3 regions of the Paenibacillus sp. FSL H7-0943 genome follow, and region 1 is predicted to be linked to each of the others. Evidence: riboswitches for the same ligand, from Rfam matches in the RefSeq annotation. Region 1 holds a riboswitch; each other region holds the start of a gene.
The links. Region 1 has a riboswitch for thiamine pyrophosphate ahead of thiC (phosphomethylpyrimidine synthase ThiC). Riboswitches for the same ligand answer to the same signal wherever they lie in the genome.

Region 1 (10,455 bases):
GTATTAGAACACCAACAGGATGATGAAGGAGGATGGCAGATAACATGGGAGCCTCCCGGTGAAACAGCGAGGTTGGAATGGAGAGCCTATAAGACGCTAAAGAGTTTGATGATACTAAATTCATACAACAAGATTAATCTATGAGGCTATTAAGGAGATAATAAACACTCCAAGGAGAGGAACCTATGAACAAATTAAGGGCAATCATAGTTCCGTTATTCTTAATCTTTTTATTTGGATGTAGTAAGGAGCAAATTAGCGATAATTCAAAAAAAGAATATAGCAAAGCTGAACAATTTATTACCGATATGGGCTATCTGATCATTAGTAATGAAGGAATTGTTTCTGAATATTTATTAGATAAAAAACTGCTGACGGAAATGCCATACATGCAATACTGGAGTGTTCAAAGTGTTGATCCAGTCGATTATATAGGCAAGGAAATAACTACAAGTAAGTTCATCGTTAAAAATCACCCCTTAGATAATAAGAAGGATAATACAAAAAAACAAACCCTGATTTTTCTGCTAGAAGCAGACGATCAAGTGATAGGAGGCTATAGTTTTCCTGATTTCGATGAATTACATATGGGCTGGGTTTATACCATTGATGGGAATACACTCGAAGAATTGACCGGAGAAGCTTTCCCGAAATGGTCTAAGGAGTGGAATTTAAGATATAAATAATGGCTGGGGAGTATTTATAAAGGAGCAGATATGAAAAAACTAATCCTAGTACTTGTAGCTGTGGTTATTATTTCGAATGCGATATGGAGTTATTTATATTTCAATAAAGAGGTCGAAACAAATTTAAACACTGGTGTTCAAGTATATACACTTAAGGGTACAGGGGATACATGGGATGTTTTAGATTACAAAATAATAATTTCATCTAATAAAATTTTACGGGGACATGGGAAGTTAGTGTTCAAGGGAGACCCAAGCGCTTTAGTGAATAGTAGCTATTATAAGTATGAAGTCAATGAAAAAAACAATAATAATAAGGATGAAACAGTTCTTGTAAATGAAGCTAGGTCAACGGATGGACCCGTTTCAATATTAAGTAACACTGATATCGCGTCTATAACAGGTCCGTATTCGTATGACGAATTAAATAAAAATAGACAAAATTATGAAAATACCACTTTATCTATTACATGGAATGATAATGAAGGGGAGATTCATTCCGAAACAATAAGTTTAGATATTGAGAGTGAAATTTCTCTTAAGGATGATCTTTAAGGGTGATAAATCCAAGAGACTAAGATTGAATCTCAACGGACTGAAGGAAGATCCTCTACGCCCCAAAAGCCTGCCGGTACTTCACAGGAGACATGCCTTCAAACCTTCTGAACACTTTAATGAAATAGCTGGACTGGGCAAAACCGGACTGAGTCGCAACCTGAGCAATGGAGAGTCCTGTGGACACCAGTAAAAGCTTGGCTTTAGCCAGCCGACAATCGGTTAAATAACGGTTAGGTGTTTTACCCATAACCACCCGGAACAGCCTTAGAAAATGATAGCTGCTGTACCCGGTCAATCTTGCCATCGATTCCAGAGACCAAGGGCTGGCACATTCGACATGGATGATATCTGCAGCACTGCGGATGGACTGCCTAACCTCGTGCGGTACTGAGCCGTGAAGCGGCTCGGAGTTCTGCAGCAATTTTACTAGAAGCTCATACAGCAGAGCAGATAGTCTTGGCTCACTACGGATCACGTAGGAAGCGCTTAGTATATACATTTCCTCGAATAGTTCGTCCAGCTTAGCATCCAAATCAAAAGTGAACAGGTATGCACGAGACTGGTCCACTTCTTCTAATAAGGGAAGGACAATTTCAGTGTTAAAATGAACCCAGCGGACATCCCAAGGCTCGCCTGGGTCAGAGCCGTATTGCTGATAAGCCCCTTTGGGGTACAGAAAACCTCGTCCTCTACTCATCGGAATACGTTCGCCCTCATGGAATACATAACCCTCCCCACCAAAGATCAAATGCAGGTTATAACTCCCCAGAAACCCTTCGCTTCTTCTCTCTGTATGTTGTGGAAAGTGAGTGTAATGTCCCAAAAATTCAGGATAAGAGACATATTTTGAAAAAGCCGGTGTCGGCAAATACCATTGTTTCTTCATGTTTGGCAGCACCCATTTCTGTAGCGCAACAGAGCGCAAGTTGGATTAAGGCAATGAACGCAAGATTGTTATATGATAGCAATATTTTGTTATATAAGACCTCTTATCATTGATACTACAATAGAATTATATAATATTGAAAGCATATTTTTAATACTTTGGAGGTAATGATGAAGAAACCTGTCGCAACTGAAAAATTCGAGCTTGGCGTCTGTTATTATCCGGAGCACTGGCCAGAAAACATGTGGGAGGACGATTATCGCCGGATGCGTGAACTCGGCTTTACGATCATTCGGATGGGGGAGTTTGCTTGGTCTATTTTTGAACCGGCAGAAGGGCAGTTTCAGTTCGGGCTCTTTGATCGGGCGATTGATCTAGCACATAAATATGGTCTTCAGGTTGTACTTGGTACTCCGACGGCGACGCCTCCAGCTTGGTTGACTGATAAGTATCCCGAAGTTTTAAATGTAACCTACGAAGGTGTTACACTTCAGCATGGCATGCGCCGTCATTATAATTACAGCAGTCCTAAATACCGGGAACTGTGTGCGCGTATTGCAGAACAAATGGCTGAACATTACGGCAATCATCCGGGTGTAGTTGGCTGGCAAATTGATAATGAGCTCAACTGTGAGATCAGTGAATTTTATTCGGAGAGTGACCATAAGGCTTTCCGGGAATGGCTACAGCAGAAATATGTTACGCTTGAGCATTTGAACGAGGCCTGGGGAGCTGTTTTTTGGAATCAAAGCTATAGTGACTGGTCTCAGGTCTATCTTCCACGTCCGACTCCAGTACCGAAGCAACCCAATCCTCATCAGGCATTGGATGAAAAACGGTTTATTTCGGACAATACAATTTCTTTTGCCAAAAACCAAGCGGATATCATCCGTAAACTTGCCCCTAAGCAGTGGGTAACCACGAACGGTCTGTTCGGGCATCTCGATAGCCATGAAATGACGGATGAACTGTTGGATTTCTTCAGCTATGATTCCTATCCTCAGTTCTCTACTATTTTTTATGACCCGAATGAGCGGAATCCGCTGAATGATAGAGGCTGGGGACTGTCGTTATCTGTTGTTCGTTCGATATCCCCGAATTTCTGTATTATGGAGCAGCAGTCAGGCCCGGGTGGCTGGGTGAACCGGATGGATATGCCTTCTCCAAAGCCCGGGCAGATGCGGTTATGGACTTATCAGTCGATCGCTCATGGAGCAGATATGGTGTTATATTTCCGCTGGCGGACAGCTACGATGGGCAATGAAATTTATTGGCATGGAATCAATGACTATCATAATCAGCCTAACCGGAGAGTGCGGGAAGCGGGGCAGATCGGTCAGGAGCTGGCAGCAGCAGGTCATGCGTTTGTCGGTACTCGTAATCAGGCTAACATTGCTATTGTACGTGATTATGACAATGAGTGGGATGGAGAATACGATGTTTGGCATGGCCCGTTTATGTGGAAGAGCAATAAGGAGTGGTACAAGGCGCTTCAGCGGAAGCATATCCCGAATGACGTACTCTATTTACGCAAAAAAACAACGCTGGAGGAGCTTGCAAGGTACGACGTGCTTATCTATCCTCACCCAGCGATTATGACAGATGAGACAGCAGCACTGCTGGATGAATATGTTCAGCAAGGCGGCAAACTGATCTTCGGCTGTAGAACCGGCTATAAGGATGAGCGCGGTCAATGTTATATGCGTCCTTTCCCAGGTGCTGCTAAGGATCTATGCGGGATCACAGTTGAAGAATTCACAATGGTTAAGGGCAGTCGTCAGCCAACAACAATTAGCTGGTCGGGCGTGACCGAAGTCGTTACAGGAGCAGATGACTTTAATGATATTCTCAAAATAGAGGAAGCTTCGGTTGAAGTGATGGCGGTTTACGCCTCTGATTATTATGCGGGAAAACCGGCGGTAACTAAAAATCGTCGCGGCAAGGGTGAGGTTTGGTATTACGGAGCCGTATTTAATGAACAGGCAGCGGCTGAGATCATAAATTTAATTGATCTACAATCGCCAGCAGATTGGCTGGAGCTCCCAGAAGAGGTAGAGCTGCAAGTCCGTACCGGAGCTTCTTCCAGTTATGCTTTTTTGCTTAATTATAGTGAGACTCCTGTCACGATCCATCTTCGTGAGACCAAAACAGATTTACTGAGCGGCACAACATTGTCGGGCGAGGTGCTTCTGGAAGGATTTGGGGTATTGGTGTTAAACTAACGTATACATTGATCTCACATTTGAGTAGATTTGGATAATTCTCTCTTTTCGGTTATACTTTGAAGTAGCAATTATATAGTCACGGGAGCTTGGTGGGACCAGGCTGAGAGGATAGTTATAACTATCGACCGTCAAACCTGATCTGGATAATGCCAGCGGAGGAAATGGAGCTCTATTTCTATTTGTCTACTCTAAGGCCGCATCTTATACAGATGTGGCCTTTTCTATGTGTGGGGAGTAGACCGTCTCCGCTTGATCAAATCACCTTATAGGAGGAATTGAGATGACAAGCGAATTGAACAACGATCCAATCAATCTATCAGCTTTTCCAGCAAGTCAAAAAGTGTATGTAAAGGGTTCACGGCCTGATATACAGGTGCCTATGCGGGAGATCTCACTTAGTCCAACTGCGGGCATAGACGGCGAAGAGGAGAATGCCCCAATTCATGTCTATGACACAAGCGGGGCTTACACGGATGCTAATATTCATACTGATATTCGTCAGGGGTTAGAGCCCAATCGTCTAAGCTGGATTGAGGAACGAGGGGATGCGGAAGCGTACGAAGGAAGAACCGTGAAGCCTGAAGATAACGGGAATGCAACGGGAAAAGCTGTGGCGGAAGTGTTTCCAGCGCTCCATAGAAAACCTTTGCGAGCGAAAAAGGGGCGTAATGTCTCTCAAATGCATTATGCACGCAAAGGGATTATTACTTCGGAAATGGAATACGTTGCGATTCGTGAGAATGTGGCACCGGAATTTGTAAGAGATGAAGTAGCCCGCGGCCGCGCCATCATCCCATCGAATATCAATCATCCAGAGAGTGAACCGATGATTATTGGACGCAATTTTTTAGTGAAGATCAATGCCAATATAGGAAATTCCGCAGTATCCTCCTCCATAGAGGAAGAGGTAGAGAAGATGAGATGGGCCACCCGCTGGGGTGCAGATAATATAATGGATCTCTCCACAGGTAAAAACATCCATACGACACGCGAGTGGATCATCCGTAATTCTCCTGTTCCTATTGGCACGGTGCCTATCTATCAAGCGTTGGAAAAAGTGAATGGGAAAGCGGAAGATTTAACGTGGGAAGTGTACCGTGATACGCTCATTGAGCAAGCGGAGCAAGGGGTTGATTATTTTACCATTCATGCGGGGGTTCTGCTTCGTTATATCCCGTTGACGGCACAACGTATGACTGGCATTGTTTCAAGAGGTGGTTCCATTATGGCGGCATGGTGTCTTGCGCATCATCAAGAGAACTTTTTATATACACATTTTGAAGAGATATGTGAAATCATGAAGCTGTACGATGTTTCTTTTTCCCTAGGCGATGGATTACGTCCGGGTTCGATTGCTGATGCGAATGATGAAGCACAATTTGCCGAGTTAGAGACGTTAGGTGAATTAACAGCTATAGCTTGGAGTCATGATGTACAGGTGATGGTAGAGGGTCCAGGACATGTGCCGATGCACTTGATTAAAGAGAATATGGATAAGCAACTTGAAACCTGTAACGAAGCCCCTTTTTATACATTAGGTCCACTGACTACAGATATTGCGCCTGGTTATGATCATATTACCTCTGCTATAGGTGCAGCGATGATTGGTTGGTTCGGTACAGCAATGTTGTGTTACGTAACTCCGAAGGAGCATCTTGGCCTGCCTAATAAGGAAGATGTACGTGTAGGGGTCATTACTTATAAAATAGCGGCTCATGCCGCAGATTTGGCGAAAGGGCATAAAGGAGCACAAGACCGGGATAATGCTCTTTCGAAAGCCCGTTTTGAATTTCGTTGGCGTGATCAATTTCATTTATCGTTAGATCCTGAGCGAGCGCTAGAATATCATGATGAGACATTGCCTGCGGAAGGCGCTAAAACAGCTCATTTTTGTTCCATGTGCGGGCCGAAATTTTGCAGTATGAAGATCTCTCATAATATCCGTAATACGACGAGAATTGAATCAGGAATGCAAGAGAAGGCGCAAGAGTTTCTCCAAGGCGGGAGCCTCATTTATAGATAACTTTTTTTGCTAAAAAGAAATATCTAAAAGAAGTCGTCATTGGCGGCTTCTTCTTTTATACTTTGAATAGATAGGAGTTGATGAAATGGAAGCGATTCGTTCAGAGGAAGCCATTTTAGAGGATTTAAGTAATAGTTTCTATCATTTTTTTGGATTGAAAGTCCTTCATGCTACCCCAATAAAACGTGGCTGGTTAAATCTTAAATGGAAAATCATAACGGATTCAGGACCATTTCTACTTAAACAATACAACAAAAAAAGATATAAATTGTATAACCCAGAAGAGCTGAACTTTGCTTTTTCTCAACAGAAAAGACTGTATCTACAGGGGCTCCCATGTCCCGAATTGTTGGCTTATAACCATAAAGTTTTATTGGAATCAGATATGGGAGAGACGTTTATGGTTATGGAATATTGTGAAGGGCGTGTCATAGAGCCGGGCAAAATTAACATCCTTCAAATGTTTGATTTGGGTCGTGCCACAGGTAAAATGCATCGTTTATTAAATGATGGGACCCTTAGTTTGAAAAGAACCCCACAATTTATTCCCCAAAGCCCTGAGGAACGTTTAGAACATTGGAATGTACTCCTACAACAATCAAAGGAAATGGGCAAAACTTCACTCATCACTGACCTAGAGATACAACTGAGAGCGACTGAAGAAATAGATCCGGAAATATTCGAAGGACTTGTAGCTGGATGGGCACATCGTGATTTATGGGTTGATAATCTTTTATTTCAAGATAGCCAATTGTCTGCAATTCTAGATTTTGATCGGTTCAAATATGATTATCCGCAGCTTGATGTAGCGCGAGCAGTGATGTCATGTGCTTTAGATGAAGATTTAGATGGAGCACTAGCTTCAGCATTTATTGACGGATATCGTGAGGAACGAACGGTGGAGCAGGGGTATTTAACAAAATCATTGCAGTTGTTGTGGTATATGGAAAGCCCGTGGTGGATTAATGCCGCGATGGACAAACATAGTGTACCTCCAAAACGTTTTGCAAAAGAAATGAATTGGCTGGCTAAGAACCTGAACAATTTACCTGCTATCTTAGGGAACTTATAGTGAAAACGATTGAATTATAGCCTAAAAGATGCATTGACCAGCAAAAGTTTGGCGCCTATAATCTTAACAAGGAAAATCCATCAGATATAGAGCTGTTTGTAAACGCATACAATGAGTTTTTTCCTTATTAATCATTGAAGGAGGAGATCAAACCTATCAAGTATTTCTTTTTTTCTCATTTTTGCAAACGTTTGCACCCCACGATGGCGCTTAAAATCGTAAGCTGCACTTAAAATTATGAGGAGGTTATTTACTTGGTATCCAAACAATCCAGGCGTTATATTTCGTGGTTAATTATTTTTTCACTCATTTTTAGTTTATTTGGTTTATCGGGTGGAGCATCGGCCAGCAATACGGATCATACAGTCACCTATACCAATCCTACAGCGGCAGCTGTGACCTTACATTGGACTACGAATAACTGGGCTAATACTACGGACACGGTGATGACCAAAAATGGAACCACGTTCATCGCCAACCTCAACGTTCAGGAAGGCGCCACCCTAATTTATTGTTATCACATCACGGCTCCAACGGATAGTTGGGACAATAACGGCGGGAAGAACTGGACGGTTGTTATTCCGGTCGCCGGGAAATACGAAGCAGAGAGTGCATCCCTGTCTGGTGGTGCAAAAGTAAATACGAATCACACCGGATATTCGGGCACTGGTTTTGTTGATGGATATACAACTACAGGAGCAGCCACCACTTTTAACGTCCAGGCTTCCGCAGCAGGGTCCTATAATGCCACGCTTCACTATGCTAATGCATCCGGCAGTGCTAAAAAAGTGTCCATTTATGTCAATGGAATAAAGGTTACACAGACAACATTAGCCAACCTGACCAACTGGGATACATGGGCAGACCAAACAGAAACACTCTCTTTACAGGCAGGAAATAACACGCTTGCTTATAAATATGACTCGGATGATAGCGGGAATATTAATATCGACTATGTGACCCTTTCGGCCGGAGCTACACCAACACCAACGATAACTCCTACCCCAACAGTGACACCAACACCTACGGTAACTCCTACCCCAACAGTGACGCCAACACCTACCATAACACCCACACCAACGCCAACAGTGACGCCAACACCTACACCTACTTCAGCGGGGCTAACCGTTCACTTTAAGAAACCAGCAAGCTGGAATGCAGCGATCCGCATCCATTACTGGAATCTGAATCCGGCAACCGTTCCGACTAGTGGAGCATGGCCGGGAATACTGATGAAATCGGACGGGAACGATTGGTATAGCTATACTGTTCCAAATGCTACAGGGGCAAGCCTGATCTTTAATGACGGCAATGGCAAACAGACGGCTGACTTATCTCGCAGCGTAAAAGAGGGCTGGTATAACTCAGATAACGTATGGTATGACGCCAATCCAGACGTTCCTAAGGTTCCGGTGATATCCGTCTCGCCTGTGCCCAAAACCTATGATTCTGCCCAAACGGTGACCCTATCCAGTACAAATAGCGGCGATAAAATTTATTATACGACCGACGGATCAACACCTACGACAACCTCAACGTTGTATACGACTCCAATCCAAGTACCTTCTTCTTTGACTATCAAAACATTCGGCGTTAACTCTATAGGGCAAGCGGGTAATGTAGGCTCTTTTGCTTATGTGATTGATCTGAATGCCGATTTGCAAGCTCCGATTATCACTGCGAATCTGCCTGTTGGGAATTCGAGCTCAGCGGTTTCCATATCTTTTAATATAAAAGACAACAAGGCGGCAACGACCACAGCATATTACACAGATAATGGTACGGAACCAACAACGAGTTCAAAAGTCTATATTTCAGGCAATGCACTGACATCTCTTACCGGACCGTCTATCTTGATTAACAAGACGACAACCTTAAAATTCCTTGTGATCGATGGTGCCGGAAATGAAACTAAACAGAGTTTTGTTTATAACATTGGTAATAAGGGCGATTTTCGTGAAGATACGATTTATTTTGTAATCACTTCCCGGTTTTATGACGGTGATCCGAGTAACAACGAACATGCATGGGAGGATGCCAAGGCAGGAAATCCGGACTCTGATCCAGCTTGGCGAGGGGATTTTAAAGGACTGATTCAAAAGCTCGATTACATTAAAGCACTAGGCTTCAGTGCCATCTGGATTACACCTGTGGTGCAGAATGCCAGCGGTTATGATTATCATGGGTACCATGCAATAAATTTTGCAAAAGTAGATCCAAGATATGAATCCGCAGGGGCATCTTATCAGGATTTGATCAATGCAGCACACGCTAGAGGGATAAAGGTTATTCAAGATATTGTCGTCAATCATACCGGTAATTTTGGAGAAGAAAATCTGTTCCCGATGTTCAAAAAAGATCCAACGGCGGCGGACACCGTGAGTAACATGCTCAAAATTACGGATAAGCTGCCAGCTAACTATGATTCCATGACCCCGGATCAGCAATATCAGGCAAGACTTGCCTTAATGAAGACTGCGGAGACTAACAATAATATTTACCATACGGAAAAAAGTCTTTCTTGGGAGTCTTACACCGTCCAGACAGGACAGATTGCGGGAGACTGTGTGGACTTAAACACAGAGAATCCTCTAGTGAATCAGTATCTAATCGACAGCTATAATCAATATATTGATATGGGTGTGGATGCTTTCCGGGTCGATACTGTAAAGCATGTAAGCCGGTATATTTTTAACAAATATTTTGTGCCGGCATGGAAAACAAGAGGGGGCTCAGACTTCTTTGTCTTTGGGGAAGTGGCTACTCGGTACAGAGATGTGTGGAACAGTGGAATTCCGGCGATATCAACACCATTTTATACTTGGAAAAGCTCAAAACCCTATCCAGGTGACGGTCAAAATGACTACGCTTCCAACAAGCTATCGGTGGAACAAGAGTGGGCAGATAACTCTACTACAGCAGGACAACCTACCTCGAACAATGCTTTTTTAACAGGAAATACTTATCATACGCCTGATTATTCGAAGAAATCGGGTATGGATGTT
Region 2 (10,455 bases), 1.2 Mb from region 1:
GCCGCAAAAATGCCTGAAAGCACAGGCAGAAACAGCAAAGCATGCATCATTGACATCACACTTAACAGCAGCTCCCAAGACATCTTCTCACCTTGATTATCCGATAACAATCCGGGAACCAGTGATAAAACCGGACTTCCTATGACTAAAAGCCAAGCATATGATTTAGACATTTTTAATCGCTCTGAGGACAATACTCTCCAAAATGACATCATCTTAATCCACATCCTTTCGAGCGAAATGCACTGCACCCGGCAAAAACACCAGCATTCCCAGCAGCAGACCCGCACCGCTGAACAAAAGGCGATTAGAGGAGTCCCACGCCAAATATGGCCAAGTTAAAGGCACCCACTCCGAAAGGAACATGGAGAAAAATGACGTCAAAGATAATGTGATCCCCAGGGCAACTGGCAGTGTCTGATTACGATTAGCCAGGGAAAGCCACAGCTGTAGCGCGATGACCGGCAGAGCCGCAATATAGGACATAAAGCCAATCCGCACTACATCCACATAAGGAATAAGATCCGCTTTGAAGCCCAAAATAAGCCCTAAAACAACTATCCCCACTGAGAGCAACAAGCAGGAAACTGCCACTAGCAGCAGACAGAGCATTAACTTAGCCATAAACACTGAGGTACGAGAGATAGGCAGTGCCAAGAGCTGCTTCCATGAACTCATCTGATGTTCGACATTTGCAATCAACGAGCATACTAAAGTGCCTCCCAGAAAAAGAGCTGTGGGCACAAACCCGGACACATTATCCAGAAGTCCTCCCCATAAATCCGCGCTATACTGCTGACGCAGATAATCATAACGAAGGCCAAAGTTAAGGCCCTGCATGGCTACTAGACCAATCGGTCCTAGAAACACTAGAAACCAAATTCCTTTGCCGCGGATTTTAAGCCAATCCGCTGACAACGCCCGCCACATCATGATTCCCCGCCTCCCACAACCTGTAGGAAGAAGTCCTCAAGCGATTGTCTCCGCTCCTCTACACGATAGACAGCGTGCCCATTCTCTACCAAAGCCTTGACTAGCAGCGCTACTCTTGCATCGTTCATTCTTGAAAAAATCAGTTTTTGCTCTTGTAGTGTCCCTTCATACCCCCGGCCTCCAGCGAGACGTAACGCAGACTCTGGTTCCGAAACCGCAAGGCGTATCTCGCCAGCAGCCTGTTGTTGCAGATTAGCTATTGTATCTTGGTATACCATTTGCCCTTGGCGAATAATACCCACGGTATCTGCCATTTGTTCAATTTCACTAAGCAGGTGACTGGATACTACAACCGTAATTCCTTGCTCCTGTGGCAAACGTTTGATAAGCCCACGAATTTCCTGAATCCCTGACGGGTCGAGTCCGTTCGTTGGCTCGTCCAGAATAAGCAGCTCTGGATTCCCTAGCAAGGCAGCTGCGATACCGAGTCTCTGCTTCATCCCGAGGGAGAATCCTTTGACCGGACGTCTCTCTTCCCCGGTTAGAGAAACAATATCTAGCACCTCAGCGATTCGTGACTTCGGAACATCCAGAATGCGGCGGATCGCTTCGAGATTGTCCACAGCACTCAGATGCCCATAATACGAGGGGGATTCGACAAGCGACCCTACCTTCCGTAAAATTTGCAGCTTATTCTTCCGAAGATCCTGGCCGAACACTTCAATTTTTCCAGATGTCGGTGTAATTAGGCCAAGCAGCATACGGATTGTTGTAGTTTTCCCAGCTCCGTTTGGACCCAGAAAACCATAAATCTCTCCCTTACGGATATTTAAATTCAAATTTTCTACCGCAGCCCGGCCACGATATTTTTTCAATAAATCCTTAGTTTTAATCACTGTTTCTTCCATGTTCTTCACCTCGGTATACAGCATAACGTCCCAAGGTTAAGAACAAGGAAGTGCCAAGTTTAAGTTTTGTTTAAATTTCACGACGCGGATCAAAGATTACAATAGAAGTGCCTTTGCCTGTGCTCTCCACAACCCATTCCAGCTCCATATGCTTCATCAAAAGATCGACGATAGACAATCCCAAACCTGCCCCCTTGTAATCGGATGGACTCTGAATGCCTCGACCATGATCCGCAATAATTATGGCACGTTGTTCATTACGTTGCTCCGTTGAGATCCCGACATAATGCCCGCTGCTGGCATGTCGTACAATGTTTTGATACAAATTATCGAGAATACGGCGGAACCAGACCTCATCCACCCTCCAGAATAGCGGTTCGGCTTCCAGGTTAATATCAATATCGAAGCCCTCTTTTTCCCATACGGGGTACCAAGCAGCCGCACTCTCCCGTAACAAGCGTAGAACATCTTTACGTTCCAGCTTTAAGGTTACCCGTCCACTATTGAGCAGATTGTAAGATAAAAGATTCTCAATCAGGACGCTAAGATCCGCAATACGCTCATCCATAAGCTGTAAGGACTGCTTACCTTTTGAGGTCAGATCCTCTTTGGTCATAACATGGATATGGCTGCGAATGACGGTTAGGGGTGTGCGTAAATCGTGAGATAAATTCGAGACTAGACGCTTACGCAACTCTTCCTCTTCTATTTCCCTGCGTCGGCTTTCATCCAGTTTAGTTACCATCGTATTAAAAGCTTCCTCCAAGCGACCGATCTCGTCCAGTTTTCCTGTCACTATAGACTTAGGCATTCTATCCGGGCCTGTGATCGTCATCGCGGTTTGCAGTTGCAGCAGCCGTTTGCGAATTTTTCTAAAGAACATCCATGAAACCAGAGCGAACCCTCCAAAAAGGGTAAATAACACAAAGTTATACCAAGCCCAAGCCCCTAATCCCCCATAAGCCCCTTTGTTCAGCAGCTTGCTTGGAATTTGCATCACCATAAATCCCTTGTCTGCCTCCACTTTGTCCCCCACGAAAGCAACGATGGCTAAAGGATCACGATTCGTACTTTCTTTCATAAATGAAATAGCCTCAGCCGCAGTCCACTGATCAGGAACTTCAGGGTAAATCTTATCCTTATCCCCTTCTTCAGGCGTGAGAATCAACTGGGTTTTTCCCTGCCCGTCTACCCAAAACATAGTAGCCTCGGTGTATTTTCGACTCAATTCAATCAGCCGCTGATTTATGGCTTCCGAAGAAGCATTTTCTAAGTGAAGTGCCTCTTTATGCCACATAGTCTCCAGCGGTGCAATATTCGAATACAGGGATGTATCTACAGGCGGGGCACCTTTGGTCACTTCGTTAAGAATATTGTAGCCAACAAAAGACAACGGAAGGACCACAGGGATAAATAGCAGTGCAGATACGATAATTAGCAAATACCCTGATAACAAGGAGGAATTACGTTTCTTGCGAATGCGCTCTAATCCTCTCATGCTCTTACCCGGTAGCCGATCCCACGGACAGTTTCGATAATTTCCGGATTACCCGGATCAAGCTCCAGCTTTTCGCGCAAATAACGAATATGTACCATCAGAGTTTTATCCCCTTCGATATAAGCCTCACCCCACACGGCCTCGTAGATCTGCTCCTTCGTCATAATTTGGTTAAGATGACGCAGCAAATAGGAAAAAATCTGAAATTGCTTACCTGTAAGCATGATTTCTTCCTGAGTCTGAGCATTCATTACGCGGTTATCCCCTTCATATACGACTAGATGTTTAAGTGTGAGCGAATCCTGAACAGATGCCCCATTCCTTCGGAGCAGCACCTCAATTCGAGCGGCCAATTCATCCGGATGAAAAGGCTTGGTCAAATAATCATCTGCGAACTCCAAACCTTGCAGCTTATCATCAATAGAGGTCCGGGCGGAAAGCATCAAAATGGGCAGCTTAGGGTAAGAACGTTTCAAACGTTGCCCGATCGTAAACCCGTCCAGACCTGGTAGCATAACATCGAGAATAGCCAGTTGGCAGGCGCCGGCTTCTTCCATTGCTCCTTCGCCGCTCCGTAACCAGCGGACACTATATCCTCTTTCGCTTAAATCAGCAGACACTACACTGCCAATTTCACGATCATCTTCAATATATAACAGAGTAACGCTCATGTAGCTTTAGCTCCTCCCCGATATGAATACCTAAAAAGTTGAAGTCATTATAACACATCAAACAGCCCTCCTACCCCATATGGGATAGGAGGGCTGTTTGATCAATTCAAAGCTATAGCTTACGGCTGCCATACTCCATGCTCTTTATTGCTGCCTACATACTCAATACGTGTTGGAGTAAGCTCCAAAATTACATAATTAGGATCATCAGGTCCTGTAAACCATGGCTCCAGCTCTTTATTCCATACCTTGGAGCGCAAGCCTTCATCCTTAGAGACGGTAGCAGTTGCTTCAATCTCCAGCACATCTTTGCTTCCGCCTGCCTCATAGCCAAGCAGTACAAAAGCATTCGGATTATCGGATAACTCCTCCACTTTATGAGTTTTGCGATTTGTAGCCAAATAAATTCTCAAACCCTCATGGAAAATGGCCATATAACGTACTTTCGGCTTATTTCCTTCTTCGATCGTACCAAAGGAACCGAACTTGTTGTCATCCAATGCCTTAATAATGAGTTGCTCCAGTTGTTTGTTATCCATTACGTAAATCTCTCCCTTCAAGCATGTAAACAAAAGTTTATATATCCAAGCTCACCGTTTGGATTTATCATAACAATGGTGCTTATTATAATGTACCCTTCAGGTTCACATTGAATCCGACCTTACCTCATAAACTACTTCAAGATAAGGAGCTTACTTCGTGAAAAAACTGATTTGGATCGGCTGTCTTTCCTACTTCGTTATCGGTCTGGCACATGTTGTGCTGGGATCTATTCTGCCCGTTCTACTGCAACATTATGATCAAAATTATAGTGCTGGCGGTGAATTAATCTTTAGTCAATTCGCTGGTTTTTTAGCAGGTGTGTTGGTCTCTCCCCTGCTTAATCGCCGCTTCGGAAAACGTGGAGGCATCCTCATTGCCACCAGTCTTCTACTAGTTGCAGAAATTGCCTACGCCTTTCTACCGCCTTGGGGCTGGATGTATGTTATCGCTGTTGCCGCAGGTTTTGGTTTCGGGATGATCGAAGCTGTTATCGGCACCATTATTATTGGTGCTGTAACCGAAGGAACTGCTATTGCAATGAGCCGGCTTGAAGTGCTATTCGGGATAGGCGCACTCGTGATGCCGCTTATCGCCAGTCCGCTCATTGCTGCCGGAGCGTGGAGATTGGCCTTTCTAATCGTCGCTGCCTTCTCCTTAATTTCTCTTATCCTCTGGACAAGAGGGCATTTCGGTAATCTACAACGAATGCTGGATGAACGCGCCTCTGTCCAAGGAGCAGACAATTCGCAATCCTCAAGCTCACGTTCTAACAAAAAATTTCCGTATAAAGGTAAGCAATGGATTCTGTTAGGGATCTTCATCGTTTTCTTTTTTCTTTATGTAGGCACAGAGATGAGTTTAGTCAACTTTATGCCGGCTATCTTTATTGCCAAGCTAGGGATGACGGAGTCTGCCGCAGCACTGACAGTCACTTTCTTTTGGCTGGCGATGTCTACAGGAAGATTGTTTGCGGGTGTAATTGCCGAAAAAATATCTTATCGCGTGTACATTCTCAGCAGCTGTTTACTAACCTTGTTACTGCTGACACTCTTTCCGTTCACTGACAATCGAATGGCTGCTTTCATTGTAATTCTGCTGCTGGGGCTGTTTATGTCCGGTATTTTCTCCGTTGCTTTAGTCTACTCCAGCAAAATGCTGCCTGGCACCGAAGAGTCAACACCCAGCATTATGATTGCTTCCGGAGGTGTTGGCGGTGCTTTGCTACCTCTGTTTATGGGCTGGTCTATGGACCATTTAGAAGTGGCACAAACAGCCGGATTACTGGCCGCTTTTGCCGCCTTCTTGTTTCTGCTAAGCATTGCCGCATGGAGGTTCCAGTCCATGCAAGCGTTGAAAGGAAAGAGTTCCCGTATTTAGAACAGTATCAACGTTATCCTTTTAGGGTAATGTGATCTATAAGCATATTCTGAGCACAAGGATGGACGATGAATGAATGAGTCTTCAACTGAGCCTTTGTTACATACTGCGCTCATGCAGTTTATATTTCCCTTTTCTATAAAAAAGGGCGATTCTAAGCAGCTTATCCAGCAATTACAGGACGACGGCTTCACACGTTTTTTTCTGGATAATAAAGAGCTTGAAGCTGCCTATTACGGAGATGGCTACTGTGTTTCCCATGAACGAATGGAGCGCACCTATTTACCGTTTGCTGCACATGTCCTTTTTCCACGCAGGAAGGATGCCGACTCGTTTCGCCGTTTTTCCAGAGTAAATAATCTCGACTGCATTCTGGAGATTCCGCAGCAATCTATATTTTTCAAAATTCTCTCGACGGATATATTCATATGTCCTTTTCAGCTTGGATTCGTGACGATACGTGTCCAGCTGGAGGGGGATTCAATTCCCTTTAGTATTGCCCTAGAATTCGCGGATCGTTTCCGTGCGCTAGAGAATACCTTCATACAGGATGATTACACTTATATTCATTGTGGGGAACAGACCTATGAGATGGTAGAGGATTTTGTCTTCCGAAATTTGGTGGATGGACTGGAGCCATATCTGGATCAATCGGATATCAATGGGGCTTATTTCGAGACCCTTCCTTTTTTCGTAGATGAAAGAATGCAGGTGCAAGCTTTTTACGGCTTTCAGAATGAAGAAAGCTCTGATGAGATTAGTGTAAATCTACGCTATCGCGCCTCACAGCTTGATGGAATTAATCTGAACGGAAAGCCCTATGCCAGTGCCAGCGATCCAGCGTATATTGCAAACTATTGTCATGAGCATTCCTATAATCGCTGGGGTCCAGACACATATTATATGATGAATGAGCAAACCTTTTGCTGCATGACCCGCGCTGAACAGGAGATTGCTGTTAGTCTAGCCAACCAGATGTACGGGCAATATTATTACGGATTTTTACTCAATATTTTCCACAAAATCGTTCTGCTAAAGCTCGCCAATATGCACTCCCGACTTCGGATTAATCATGATTATGAGGAAATAGACAATCTAATCTACTCCATCAATAAGTTCTCGGCAAAGTTCTACTTCTTGGAGTTGATTTCCCAGTCGCAGGGCCGGGAGATATTTCTTCAGCTGCGTAAAGTATACGGAAACGACGCTTTGTTCGAGGAAGTGAAAGAAACCTTAAATGACCTGTTTCAGTATCAGGATAAGTTTCAGTCCAAGCGACGGGATAATCTGCTGATGATTCTTACTGTATTTACGGTAGTAAGCGGGATTTACGGCATGAATCAGGTCATTGACGATCTGGATGGAAAGATTCAATGGAGTAAAATGATTGGTTATTCTCCCTTTGAATTTCTTGCCCTCTTCGTGATCATGAGCGGGATTCTGATCAGCGTTGTCCTCACGCTAGGGGCGCTGGTTAGTGAGCTTAAACGGCGTCACCGCAAGAAATATAAAGATCTAGACTAGCAAAAAAGAAACTACTTGATTGGAAAAATTCAGGAGTGCACTACTAGACATTCCGAGTACAGCCGTCTATAATACACCGTATGCGAGAAATATAAGATATAAAGTATGGGTACAAAACTTATGCTTACTTATATTGCACATAGAAATACCCGTTAACTTCATAGAACCAGGGGTGCTGGAATTGGCCGGCTGAGATTGTATCCCACAAGATACTGACCCTTATACCTGATCTGGATAATGCCAGCGTAGGAATCGCCAATTGGTTCTGGTCCCTGTGACCTTAACTAACCTTGCGCCAAGCCAGCGTCCCGATCACTCGGGGCGCTTTTTTTGTAAGATCACTAAAAGATGTAGAAAAACGTACATACTACACTTTACGGTTCATGTTGTGAAGACGGGATTCTTGTAACCTTAAAGGAGAGAAGAAGACATGCACCTTAAAAAAGCACTTACGTTGTGCCTCACCTGTGTACTCATTCTTGCCATTGCCGGATGCGGCAGCAACAATGGGAATACAGCCGGAAACAAAGCAAATGCTACTGATCCAACTGCTGCGGCTGGGACGGATGCTCCAAAAGAGCTCACCAAAGTTAAAGTCGCACTCGACTGGACACCGAACACAAATCATACCGGTCTATACGTAGCTAAGGATCTTGGTTACTACGCTGAAGAAGGTCTGGACGTCGAGATCGTTCAGCCAGGCGCAGCGGGTTCTGATACTATGGTTACCTCTGGCGAAGCCGCTTTTGGCATCAGCGCCCAAGAAGGATTAACGCTAGCCCGTCTACAAGGCGTGCCCCTTGTCTCGATAGCAGCTATTATTCAGCATAATACGTCGGGATTCGCTGCTCCAGTAGATCGCAATATTAAATCACCAAAGGATTTTGAAGGTAAAACCTACGGAGGCTGGGGCTCACCGGCCGAAGAAGCAGCCATGAAAGCTATCATGGATCCTGAAGGTGGCGATGTGAAAAAGGTGAAGCTGATCAGTATCGGTGAAGCTGATTATTTTACCGCCGTCAAACGTGACATTGATTTCGCCTGGATTTTCTACGCTTGGACTGGTGTTGAGGCTGAGTTGCGTGGCGAGCCATTGGATATGCTGTACTTAAAGGATTATGCGCCGCAGCTCGATTATTACACGCCTGTGCTGACGACGAGTGAGAAGCAAATTGCAGATCATCCTGATCTGGTGAAGGCCTTCATGAAAGCCACATCAAAAGGTTATCAATATGCCATTGATCATCCGGAAGAGGCTGCCGGTATGTTATCGAAGGCCGTTCCTGACCTGGACGCCGACCTTGTCCTAGCTAGCCAAAAATGGCTTAGCCCAAAATACAAGGACGATGCTGCCCGCTGGGGCGAGCAAAAAACCGAGGTCTGGCAAAATTACGGCGACTGGATGTATGATCTGAAGTTGCTGGATAAACCGCTGGATGCTGCTAGTGCATTCAGTAATGATTTTTTACCGGCGGAGTAGAGAGCGGACTTCAGAACCAAGAAGGTTGGACGTTACTTGAGGAAGGAGGAACGGAGCGTAGTGATGTGCTACGTGAGTACCGGACTTCCCAAGTTCGTTCAAGATTCGATGTCGAGTTTGCTTCCTGAGTTACTTCGTTATCAAAGTTGGCTTTTTGAACTTACCTTATAAAATGAGAGGATTGATTATTGTGGCTAACACCCTACTAAGCATTCAAGTAATTCCAAAAACTCCGAACAATGAGGATTCCATCCCATACGTAGATAAAGCGATTGAGGTCATTCAGAAATCCGGTGTTAAACATCAAGTGAATCCGCTGGAAACCACAATGGAAGGTGAGCTTAGCGAGCTGCTGGAGGTTGTGCGTCAGATGCAGGAGGCGTTGATCGAAGCAGGCAGTCCAAGCGTAATTTCGCAGATCAAAATCGCTCATAATCCTAACGGAATCAGCATGGATAAATTGACGGAGAAATATCGGCCGTGAGATCGACCTGGAAGCTAATATGGCCGCCCCTTGTGGCGGTCGTCTTCTTTTTAACCGTATGGCAGCTATCTGTATCTGTATTTCATATTGAATCCTGGATTCTGCCGAGTCCTGCTGATATTGCCCGTGAATCCACCAGTAACGCTTCTGGTCTTTGGGCTCATACGATGGCTACGCTGCGGCTCACTTTAATTGGTTTTCCCATTGGTACGGGGGTAGGCCTGATCGTTGCTTTGCTTTTGCATCTTTTGCCTTGGGCTAGACGGGCTTTTTATCCACTTATTATTCTGAGTCAAAATGTTCCCTCCATCGCGCTCGGACCCCTGCTCATTATCTGGTTCGGCTTTGGTCTTTTGCCCAAAATCGTGCTGATTACACTAGTATGTTTCTTCCCGGTAGCTGTCGCTGCGATGGGCGGTCTGGCCCAAAGTGATCAGGTCATGATGAATTATATGAAAATGGCTGGCGCAAGCAAGTGGCAAATCTTCACCAAGCTGGAGCTGCCCTCTTCTATCCCGGCACTATTTTCCGGCGTAAAAATATCTGCTACTTATGCGGTTATGGGCGCCGTGGTCGCTGAATGGATTGGCGCGGATAAAGGTATTGGTTATTATATGCTCCTGCAGAAATCCGCATATCGTACGGATCGGATGTTTGTCGCTATTGTTATTATTGTACTTTTAAGTCTTGTACTCTTTGCTATTATTGCATTGCTGGAAAAATGGCTGGTTCGCTGGAAGCCGCGCCGTAACTCATAGAAAGGAAGATGCCTGTATGTCTCAAGCGACGCAAATGCAACACAGAACAACAGAAGTCATAAGCTCTCCTGAAGCTCATACCGTGGCACCCGCCCTTGAAGTGAGCGGCATCTCCAAATCTTTTTCCCATCGTCGCCGTGAGACGAAAGTTCTGAATAATGTCTCTCTCAAGGTAGAGCAACAAGAGTTCGTTTCGATCGTTGGTCCTTCCGGCTGCGGAAAAAGCACCTTATTCCATATGATTGGCGGCCTTGTGAAACCCGATGCAGGCACGATCCG
Region 3 (10,455 bases), 3.2 Mb from region 1:
TTCGGGAAGATGCCCTCTATGATTACAAATTCGTAGGTCTCTCCCATAACACCCTGCGCGGAGCAGCTGGCGGTGCTGTGTTGATCGCAGAGCTTCTGAAAGCAGAAGGTTATATTCAACCGAAATAAGTCCATGCATGAGCTGCAAAGCTGATGTGAATAGACACCTCATCAAAGCTTAGTCTTTGGTGGGGTGTTTTTATTTTAATTTTGAATTTGGTAAAATAAGTTATGGAAGGAGAGGATACCATTGAATAAATATTTATTAGCTTTTATATGGTTACCATTAATCCTGTTTACAAGCGGTTGTACATCATCAACTCAAGAGGTACAAGAGTATGGAGTATGTTCCATTAATGCTGAAATTCCTATTCCTAAAAAAGCCAAGGAAATCGAAGTGACAACAACTTCAAGTAACCCCAATATAAAAATAGGTGTAAAGTACGAATTGGATAATATAGGGGGAGAACAAGGTCTTTATCGGCCTGACGGCTATTTTAATAAATTAAACGATGCTGGATGGATAGAGCTGGAGGACAAGCGGTTAGGACATGTGCAATTTTTTGAAAAAAAGGACACCGTCATCGCCATCGAAATACATCAGGATACCTTTGATATTCATGAAATGAATAAAGATGCTAAATTCTAAACAGTGGCTAGTTAGATGAAGCATTTGTTATTACTTAAACAGAAAGGTTGAGAGTGTGGTAAGATAGGTAAAGTGTATAAACTATACGAATTCTGAATGACTGACGGAGTGATATGATGGGTGCAAAAAGTAAAGGTGGCGGCACAGGCAGAGGTACGGGGAGTAAAGGCTGGACACGCTGGAACAAAACAGCAAAACCAGTTAAACCTGCTAAAAGTGATCCAACGACGGGTCCAGGTGCTAAAGGTGCAAGTGGAAGCAAGGGCAGTAACGTGAAAAAAAGCGGAAGCACCAAATAGCTCCCTTAAACTGGGTTATTCCTGAAGGTTAACATCTGATTTTGATCGTTAAAATCAGGTGTTTTTTTATGACTAGAGGTAAGTATATAGAATGAAAGTAGGATCAGCAGTGAGAATCGATAAATATATAAGCGAAACAGGCTTTTGTTCCAGAAGGGAAACCAAACGATTAATTGCAGCAGGTCGAATCGCTGTAAACGGTATTGTCTGTGAGGCGAACATTCTTATAGAGCCAGAGGATATCGTATGGATCGATGGGGAGCCGATAACAAGCAGTAAAGGGGAGCCAGTGTATCTCGCTTTGAATAAGCCGATAGGCATTACCTGTACAGCAGCCCCACATGTGACTGGGAACATTATTGATTTTGTAGGGTATCCTTCACGGATCTTTGCGATTGGCAGATTAGACAAAAACTCGGAAGGCCTCATTTTGTTAACCAACGATGGAGAGATTGTAAATAAAATGATGCGTTCCGAGAATGGGCATGAAAAAGAATATGTAGTTCATGTAGACAAACCGGTTACGTCAGAATTCTTACAAGAGATGTCTAGCGGCGTGAACATTCTTGGAGTCACAACGAAACCTTGTGAGGTCTATCGGATCACAGAATGTCAGTTTAGAATTATCCTAACTCAAGGTCTTAATCTGCAAATACGCAGAATGTGCAAGGAGTTAGGATATAGAGTACTAAAGCTGGAGCGCATAAGAATTATGAATATTACATTAGACGGCTTGGAGCTGGGACAATGGCGGCATTTAAGAAGTGAAGAGCTGTATGAGCTTATGTCCCGCTTAAACTGACTTTGTCAACAAAGCCTCTGGCAGTTGTGGTAATATCTTCAGCTCCGGCAATCGCTGAGATAACAGAAATCCCATCCGCACCAGCTGTTAATACTGGTGCAACATTTTGCAGCGTGATCCCCCCAATGCCAACCAAAGGGATGGTAATGCCTTTATTTCTTAGTTCTTCAATCATCGCAGTGCCTTGAACAGCTTTGGCATCCTCTTTGGATGACGTAGGATAAATGGGACCCACGCCCAGATAGTCGGCTCCATCGGCAATCGCCTGCTGAGCTTCAGCGAAGGAGTGAGCGGATACACCAATGATTTTATTCTCTCCAAGTAGCTGGCGGATCGCCAATGCAGGTGTATCCTCCTGTCCTACATGAATTCCGTCCGCATCAAGCGCGATCGCTAAATCAATGTCGTCATTCACGATAAAGGGCACGCCATTGGCATGACAGATCTTTTGAAGTCGTCTGCCAAGATTAAGTCGTGCCTTATCGCTTAAGGATCCGGTACCCTTTTCACGGAATTGAAACATGGTTATGCCTCCAGCAACCGCTTCCTGCAGCACCTTAACAGGAGCTTTACGGCAATTTACGCTGCCCATAATGAAATAGACTTTTAATAGATCTCGCAGATGATCACTGTTCATTCGTTGCACTGTTTATCCCCCGCAGTCTGTTCTGATAAGCAAAATGATTGGTTGGTCCATGCCCAGCCCCTATGCCCAGCTCGTCCTCAATCGCCGCTTGTATAAATGCTTTGGCAGTTTGAATGGCCTCAGCTACGGATTTGCCTTTGGCTAGCTCGGCGGTGACCGCTGCTGAATAGGTGCAGCCTGTACCATGCGTATGTCTGGTCTGAATCCGGCTACTCTCCAATAAGGTATATTCGTGACCATCATATAGAAGATCGGTTACGGCTGTGGTCGAGGTATCATGTCCCCCTTTTAGTACTACATATTTGGAGCCCATGCCATGAATGATTCTGGCTGCTTTTTTGCGTTCTTCTATGGTGGAGATCGTCATCTTTGTGATCATTTCGGCTTCGGGAATATTGGGTGTCGTCACCAATGCTAAGGGCAGCAGATGGCTGATTAAGGATTGAACCGCCTCCTGCAGCAGCAGTGTGGACCCTCCTTTAGCGACCATCACAGGATCAATTACAAGATTAGACCAGCCGTAATACTTAATTTTATCTGCCACAATGCGGATGATGTCGCTGTTAAATAACATCCCGGTCTTTACGGCATCTGGTTGCAGGTCAAGTCCTATAGAATCAAGCTGCTGATTTATAGCTTCCAGAGTCACTGGATAAACCCCTTGGACACCCAGCGTATTCTGCGCTGTCACAGCTGTGAGGACGGACATGCCATAGACAGAAAGCTCTTGAAAGGTTTTTAGATCGGCCTGAATGCCAGCACCACCGCCGCTATCGGAGCCGGCAATGGTTAGAGCTTTGGATATAATCATCGAATTCACTCCTTTTGAGGGTCATTAACTGAGCTGTTTGATACTAGATCTTTCTAGGAAGACTTCTGGCGTGACCCATGTCAGTTGATTTAGAAACTCAACCTGAAAGCTTCCCGGTCCTCGACCAGTTGTTAGTTCAGCGGCGATTTCAGCGGCTACTCCGTAGAAGGAGAGGGCTTCCACTGCGGCCTCCAACGAGGCACCACCACTTACCGCGAGAAATGCACCCACAACAGCACTGAGCAAGCAGCCAGTTCCTGTAACCTTCGTGAGAATAGGGTGACCGTTGCTGGCAATATAAGTGTTTTTTCCATTCGTGATCACATCGTCTTTTCCAGTTATGATGACCACACAGCTTAACTTCCTCGCAGCAGCTTCAGCCAAAAGGACTACATCGCCTTCACCTTCGCCAGCATCCACCCCTTTAATGGACCAACTCTCCCCAATCACATTAGCGACTTCAGCCACATTCCCCCGCAGTGCGGTGATTTGCATCTCATTCACTAGTTTTTGAGTGACAGCGGTCCGATAAGAAGTTGCGCCTGCACCTACCGGGTCAAGCACTAGGGGAACCCCGTGTTTATTAGCGGATTTACCAGCGAGCAACATAGATTGAATGGCGTAGTCATTGAGTGTGCCTATATTTAGAACTACAGCAGACGACATAGCGGCGATGTCGATCACTTCTTCGTGGGCATCCGCCATAAAGGGAGAGGCACCCAGCGCCAACAGACCGTTGGCTGAGAAATTGGCTACTACAATATTAGTGATGTTGTGGATCAAGGGGTTGGATTCCCGTACTTTGGCTAAGTAACTCATCATAATTCCTCCTCAAGCTTGTATGATTAACCAACTAAACGTTACAGATTGATAAAAGCTTCCTGTGCTTTAATATCTTCTGGTAGAAGATCGTTGGTGGATAACCACTGCTGAACCTTTTCCCAAGATGTCGGGTCTTGATAACCAAAAGTTTGATCGCCTGCATTCATCAGCGGCAGTAGAATTTCAAGACTTTTTTTCTCAATCTCCTTGTCGAGCGGTGAAGTTGCATCTTCATGTGCAATCAGTAAATCCAGGGCTTGTTTAGGATTCTGCTCCACAAATTCCTGTCCTTTTGTTATGGCATTTAGAAATTTTTTAAAGTAGGCTTCAGAATTTTGCAATCCTTGTTCGCTGGCCACCAGCACAAGCTCATAATAGTCAGGTACTCCGTAATCCGTTGGATTAAGCGAGGTGACCGGATGTCCCTCTTTTTCAAGGATCAGTTGTTCATGGTTGATGAACCCGCCCATTATTGCGTCCACTTGTCCTGTAGAGATCGCAGGGATAAGGTCAAAACCTACATCAATCAGCTTGGCGGATGAAGGATCGCCTCCATCACTCTGGATCATTGTCCGAATCATCGCTTCATAGAGCGGAATGGAGGAATAGCCGATTTGTTTTCCCACGAGCTCTTTGGGACTATGAATACTGCCTGCTTGAGGAACCATCAGATGATTCAGTGGATGCCGCACGATTGCTGCAATCGAACGTACAGGGATTTTCTCGCCGCGTGCCATAAGCACCTGAGGCTGATAGCTGAGCGCTAGATCAATTTGATTCGCTGCTACAAGCTTTAGGGCGTCATTGCTGTCCGCAGGCATTTTGATCTCGACATCCAAACCTTCCTCTTGGAAAAAACCTTGCTGTTGCGCAGCGTATAGAAAGGAATGAACGGCATTGGGATACCAATCAAGCATAATCGTCAGCTTGTGTGACTGCTTATTTTCGGTATTGGAGGAACCGGTTTGGGAGTTATTATTTAGCTTGTCTGCCTTCCCGCAGCTGCTTAAGAGCAAAAGTGTGCATACTAGAAATACAGAAATAAGTCCTCGTTGTGGGGATTTTAAATGATTCATTGGTTAGATCCTCTTTTCTTTAAAAATAATTGTTCGAGTAAAGCTATCGCCATAAAAAGCACAACACCAAGCGCGGACAGCAGAAATACAGCCGCGAACATTTCATCGCTCTGCATATTTCCGGCCATTCTGCGGCTGAAGTAACCGAGTCCTTTACTGCCGCCGAGCCATTCCCCGATAGTAGCTCCGATGACGCAGTATACAATGGACAGCTTTAAGCCAGAGAAAAAAGCAGGCAACGCCAGTGGAATTTGGGTTTTGACAAGCAGCTGCCAGCGGTTTGCACCAAATGTTAATAATAAGTCCTTGTAAGTCTGGCCACTTATACGAAGTCCATCATATGTACTCACTACGACGGGAAAAAAAGCCGTTAAAAACACCACAGCCACTTTGCTCCACAGCGAATATCCGAACCACATAATAAAAATGGGGGATAGCGCAATTAATGGGATCGTCTGGCTAATGATAAGAAAGGGATAAATGGCCTTTTCTATGGGGCGATACAGGAACATTCCAGTACCCAGCAATACACCACAAACCACAGAAAGGACAAAACCTACCAGTATCTCCTGCAACGTCGCTAATAAATGTTGTCCGAATAACAATTGACTGTGCTCGATCAATGCGATGCCAATAGATGAAGGTGCAGGGAGAATAAAGGCTGGAATCAAGTGAAGGCGAACAGCTGACTCCCAGATTACAAGAATGAGCAGTACCAGAAGAATGAAGGGACCATAGTTGTCTAGATGTTTTTTAAAAGGTATAGGTTGCATGCAATCTTCGCTCCAACTCTGCCCGTAGTGCTATAAACCGGGGTTCATAGTTCATCTTATAATGTCTTGGTTTTGGTAGATCGACAATGATCTCCTGTAATTCGCTGTGCGCACCGCCAGATAATAAATAAATCCGGTCACTGAGCAATAGTGCTTCTTCCAGATCATGAGTGATGAGCATAATCGTCTGATTCAGTTCACCCCATAACTCCAACAGCCAACGGTGTATCTCACGTTTGGTCATGGCATCGAGAGCGCCAAAGGGCTCATCCAGCAGCATAAGACCACTTCCGCCTCCAGCCACTAAGGTGCGCAGAAATGCTACTCGCTGTTTCATACCTCCCGAAAGTTCATGGGGATAAGCCTTCTCTACATCTGTTAAGCCGAAGCGGGCCAACATTTCCCGAATCTGAGTGATCGTTTTCTGTTTACTAAATCTGGGCTTGATCTCCCAGGGCAAAAGGCAGTTGTCGAGCACTGTTCTCCAAGGCAGCAATAAATCCTGCTGAGGCATATAAGCGATCTGACCTAAACGACTAGCGGTTGAGGGGAGCGTAGGGAGTTTTATTTTTCCATGAGTAGGTTCGAGTAAACCGGCAACCGTTTTGAAAAATGTGCTTTTCCCGCATCCGCTAGCACCTACTACGGAGACGAATTCCCCTTGCCTGATATCCATGGATAGATTTGCGAATACAGGGGGTTGTTCAGTTTCCGGAAAAGAGTAGGTTAGGCCTTGAATAGATAAAATGGTCCTGATGATCTAACCTCCTAATATTTTTGTGGAGCGCCTAAACAAATAAAGACCCATCCATTTCCAGAGGAAATGAATGGGTCAAAAAGTTCATTCTGCATAATAACACTTAACATGCTTGATGAAAATTCTGCTCCACTTCCCTCCGCTGGTATGATCCAGATCAGGTTCCAAGGGTCCGGAGCTTGAAGCTCCGTCTCAGTCGGCCGACTCCCCTAGTGAAATAACAGGTCCATATTAATTTGTTTATAAATATACCATATCTTTCTGAGAAGTAAAGAGAGAAAGAAGTGAAGGATTAATCCAAGATTGGGTAAGATATAAGTAGAAATCTAGTTAATATTACAATTCCGATGTATATAATCGGAAAAAAGTATTGACGATCATGTGATGGCAGTGTACTATTCAATTTACCGGAAAAAAACCGGATAGAGAGAGGGGATTTAATAATGAAAAAATGGAGTTTAACTATTATATTGGCGTTAACCGTGGTCCTTGTAGCGGCTTGCGGCAATAATTCGAATACCAATACGGCTGCTGAACCAACAGCTGGAACGAATGGTGGAGCAGCATCTTCAGCGCAAAACAGTTTGGAGGCTGTGAAGGCCAGCGGCAAATTGCGGATAGGTACAGAAGGGACTTATGCACCTTTTACTTATCATGACACTGCGGGGAAATTGACGGGTTTTGACGTGGAAATTGCCGAAGAAGTAGCCAAACGTTTAGGTGTTGAAGCTGAATTTTTTGAAACTCAGTGGGATGGTATTTTTGCTGGGATGGATGCGAAACGGTTTGATGTCATTTTTAATGAAGTTTCCATTAACGAAGATCGCAAAGTGAAATATGATTTCTCTGAACCCTATATTGTATCCAAGGCAGTATTGATCGTGAGCGAAAACAATGAGGATATTAAGACCTTTGCTGATCTAAAGGGTAAAAAAGCCGGACAATCCCTGACCAGTAACTTATCCGACATCGCTCGTGAGAACGGTGCTGAAATCGTAGCTACGGACGGTTTCAATCAAGCGATGGATCTGCTGACTTCGGGACGTATTGATGCAACTGTGAATGATGGCTTGTCTTATCTGGATCTGAAAAAACAAAAACCAGATGCAAAAATTAAAGTGGTTGATGAGATTCCTGAAGGCTCACAAAGTGCTGCGGTATTCCTGAAAGGCAATGATGAGCTGGTGAATGCGGTCAGTGATGCGATTAAAGAGATGAAAAGTGATGGAACGTACTTGAAAATTTCCGAGAAATACTTTGGAGCTGACGTTTCAAAATAATACAAGGCTAGCAAGGCTAATTAAGCCTAGAAGCTAAAAAGGATGTCTGAATAATGGATGACCGCAAAATACAAATTTTCTTAGATACACTGCTACCCCTGCTTAAAGCCGGGGTGGCTTTTACCATTCCGTTGGCGCTACTTTCCTTTGTGCTTGGATTGATTTTGGCGATCCTAACCGCGTTGGCACGTCTTTCACCGTGGGTAATTCCGAAGCTAATCGCCCGTTTTTATGTATGGGTCATTCGGGGAACCCCGTTGTTAGTGCAGCTATTTATTATATTTTATGGTTTGCCGGCTGTTGGTATTGTACTCGACCCTTTCATTGCCGCCACCATTGGATTTACCCTTAGCGTAGGGGCTTATTCATCGGAAATCGTACGCGCTGCTATCCTGTCGATACATAAAGGCCAGTGGGAAGCTGCCTTCTCAGTCGGGATGACTCGTGGGCAGGCTCTGCGCCGCGTAATTCTGCCACAAGCTGCACGCGTTTCTGTACCGCCGTTATCCAATTCTTTTATTAGCTTGGTCAAAGATACATCGCTTGCAGCGATCATCACCTATACGGAGATGTTTAGAACTGCTCAGCAGGTAGCCTCTACCACTTATGAGCCTCTGTTGGTATACTCCGAAGCAGGATTGTTTTATTTAGTGTTCTGTTCTGTGCTGTCGGTGCTGCAAAATTACTTGGAGAAACGACTCGATCGTTACTCTGCGACCTAAAGGAGAGATACTTGTGATTGAAATCATTAATTTGCATAAATCCTTCGGCGCACTCCAAGTGTTAAAGGGTATTGATCTGAAAATGGAGCATGGAAAGGTACTTGTCATTATTGGGCCATCCGGCTCCGGAAAGACCACACTGCTGCGCTGTTTTAATCTGTTGGAAATCCCGGATCAAGGCAGCCTGTCACTTGGGGATATCACCATCAATTTTACAGATCATAAGAAAATTCCTCAGAATTCCGTATTGGCCCTTCGGCAGAAAACAGGGATGGTCTTTCAATCGTATAATTTATTCCCGCATATGACTGCGCTTGGCAATGTGATGGAGGGACAGGTAACTGTCCTGAAGCGATCCAAGGAAGAAGCGCGTAAGCGGGGGCTTCAGCTGCTGACTAAGGTGGGTTTGGCTGATAAAGCTGATAACTATCCACATCAGCTGTCAGGTGGACAACAGCAGAGAGTGGCCATCGCCCGGGCTATGGCAGTAGATCCAGAAGTGTTACTGTTTGATGAGCCCACTTCGGCGCTCGATCCCGAGCTGGTAGGGGAAGTGCTCAAGGTTATCAAACAATTAGCAGCAGAAGGTATGACTATGGTGATTGTGACCCACGAGATGAAATTTGCCGCCGATGTAGCGGACCGGATCATTTTGATGGATGGCGGTCATATCTTAGAGCATGGAACTCCGCAAGAAGTGCTGGAGCATCCGAAGAATCCCCGGGCTCTGCAATTTCTGAATAGACTGAATGGTGAAGAAGAGTAGAAAGACAATATACAAGAAAAAGCAGCTCGGGAATCATCCGGAGCTGCTTTTTCTTGTGTAGATTATTCAAATGAGAAGAGTAACTGAAATTTGGCTTATCCTCCAGTTTTCAGGAACTCCAAAGCGTTGTAGAGCATAATCGCTGCTTCGGCACGGGTGAGTTCGCTTTTTGGATTAAACTTTCCGTTAGCGTCTAGAGTATTGATCTTGTATTTCAGGGAGCGCTGAATACTGCCTTGATATGCAGGGGTCAGTGACGCTTCATCGGCGATATCTACTGGAACGATATTGATCATCGGCAGATTACCAACGCCTTCGATCGCTTGCACTAGATAGTTAGTGAATTGCTCTTTGGTCATAATTAGGCTAGGATCAATGTCTTTTGGAAGCTTAACTTGATTGTAATAAGCATTGATAAAGGCTTCAGCGTACCAGGCTTTGTCTTTTACTTTTGTGAACAAGCCGCTGGCAACAGGAGCTTTGTTAAAGTCAATGGCTGCGAGGCTGAGCTGGAGACCGCCGGAGATAAACTGAATCCCTTGGGCTGTAGTTACCTTAGAGCCAGGGAGAAATTGAGATTCGCTGACACCTTTAATTAACCCTTGATTTTTTAAAGAAATGATTTTTTCTTTGCCGTTTATGTTATCAATATCCTTAAAGGTGTTCCCAGCTGCAAACATCTGACCACCCAAAGAAAAGGAGAAAATGGCTACGGTTGTGATCGCTGCTAGTGTGCTCTTTTTCATGTTCATGTCTTTTCACCTCGTTGTATGGATAGGCTCCTTAGCCTTTGTCACTCCTTTAACGTTGTAAATTATGGAAAGGTTGCGGTCTAATCTGTATTATTTCACGAAAAAGTAGATTTTAATAGAAATATGGGCCAGATTGGGGTGTAGTACTTTGGATAAGTGGCATGAAATGATATAATGATGTCAGGCTCTTTTCATTCGTGGTTAATTTTGTTATGATTATATCGTAACGATTACTATTTATGGTTTGTCTTAACTGCATAAATAGGAGCGTCTCAGAGGGTACGGATGTTAAATCGTTCCG

Region 2: it holds a riboswitch for thiamine pyrophosphate, as region 1 does, so the genes downstream of both, NSQ55_RS02170 (ABC transporter substrate-binding protein) here and thiC (phosphomethylpyrimidine synthase ThiC) in region 1, are expected to answer to the same signal.
Region 3: it holds a riboswitch for thiamine pyrophosphate, as region 1 does, so the genes downstream of both, NSQ55_RS12660 (ABC transporter ATP-binding protein) here and thiC (phosphomethylpyrimidine synthase ThiC) in region 1, are expected to answer to the same signal.

What each region holds. Positions count from the first base shown of each region.
Region 1 is NZ_CP150148.1:6,148,544-6,158,998, reverse strand. It holds gene NSQ55_RS26860 (hypothetical protein) at 1-144, shown strand, start outside; gene NSQ55_RS26855 (hypothetical protein) at 186-686, shown strand; gene NSQ55_RS26850 (hypothetical protein) at 717-1,241, shown strand; gene NSQ55_RS26845 (AraC family transcriptional regulator) at 1,297-2,130, opposite strand; gene NSQ55_RS26840 (beta-galactosidase) at 2,301-4,352, shown strand; TPP riboswitch at 4,424-4,532, shown strand; gene thiC (phosphomethylpyrimidine synthase ThiC) at 4,636-6,378, shown strand; gene NSQ55_RS26830 (phosphotransferase) at 6,464-7,450, shown strand; gene NSQ55_RS26825 (alpha-amylase family glycosyl hydrolase) at 7,705-10,455, shown strand, end outside.
Region 2 is NZ_CP150148.1:483,466-493,920, reverse strand. It holds gene NSQ55_RS02210 (ABC transporter permease) at 1-215, opposite strand, end outside; gene NSQ55_RS02205 (ABC transporter permease) at 217-933, opposite strand; gene NSQ55_RS02200 (ABC transporter ATP-binding protein) at 930-1,841, opposite strand; gene NSQ55_RS02195 (HAMP domain-containing sensor histidine kinase) at 1,912-3,339, opposite strand; gene NSQ55_RS02190 (response regulator transcription factor) at 3,336-4,010, opposite strand; gene NSQ55_RS02185 (pyridoxamine 5'-phosphate oxidase family protein) at 4,130-4,549, opposite strand; gene NSQ55_RS02180 (MFS transporter) at 4,710-5,930, shown strand; gene NSQ55_RS02175 (hypothetical protein) at 6,003-7,454, shown strand; TPP riboswitch at 7,613-7,723, shown strand; gene NSQ55_RS02170 (ABC transporter substrate-binding protein) at 7,885-8,934, shown strand; gene NSQ55_RS02165 (MTH1187 family thiamine-binding protein) at 9,125-9,418, shown strand; gene NSQ55_RS02160 (ABC transporter permease) at 9,415-10,176, shown strand; gene NSQ55_RS02155 (ABC transporter ATP-binding protein) at 10,211-10,455, shown strand, end outside.
Region 3 is NZ_CP150148.1:2,927,677-2,938,131, forward strand. It holds gene asd (aspartate-semialdehyde dehydrogenase) at 1-128, shown strand, start outside; gene NSQ55_RS12620 (hypothetical protein) at 250-648, shown strand; gene NSQ55_RS12625 (DUF3934 family protein) at 765-947, shown strand; gene NSQ55_RS12630 (pseudouridine synthase) at 1,057-1,749, shown strand; gene thiE (thiamine phosphate synthase) at 1,730-2,386, opposite strand; gene thiD (bifunctional hydroxymethylpyrimidine kinase/phosphomethylpyrimidine kinase) at 2,376-3,206, opposite strand; gene thiM (hydroxyethylthiazole kinase) at 3,231-4,025, opposite strand; gene NSQ55_RS12650 (ABC transporter substrate-binding protein) at 4,067-5,104, opposite strand; gene NSQ55_RS12655 (ABC transporter permease) at 5,101-5,877, opposite strand; gene NSQ55_RS12660 (ABC transporter ATP-binding protein) at 5,858-6,553, opposite strand; TPP riboswitch at 6,752-6,855, opposite strand; gene NSQ55_RS12665 (amino acid ABC transporter substrate-binding protein) at 7,078-7,914, shown strand; gene NSQ55_RS12670 (amino acid ABC transporter permease) at 7,968-8,636, shown strand; gene NSQ55_RS12675 (amino acid ABC transporter ATP-binding protein) at 8,650-9,402, shown strand; gene NSQ55_RS12680 (S-layer homology domain-containing protein) at 9,498-10,154, opposite strand.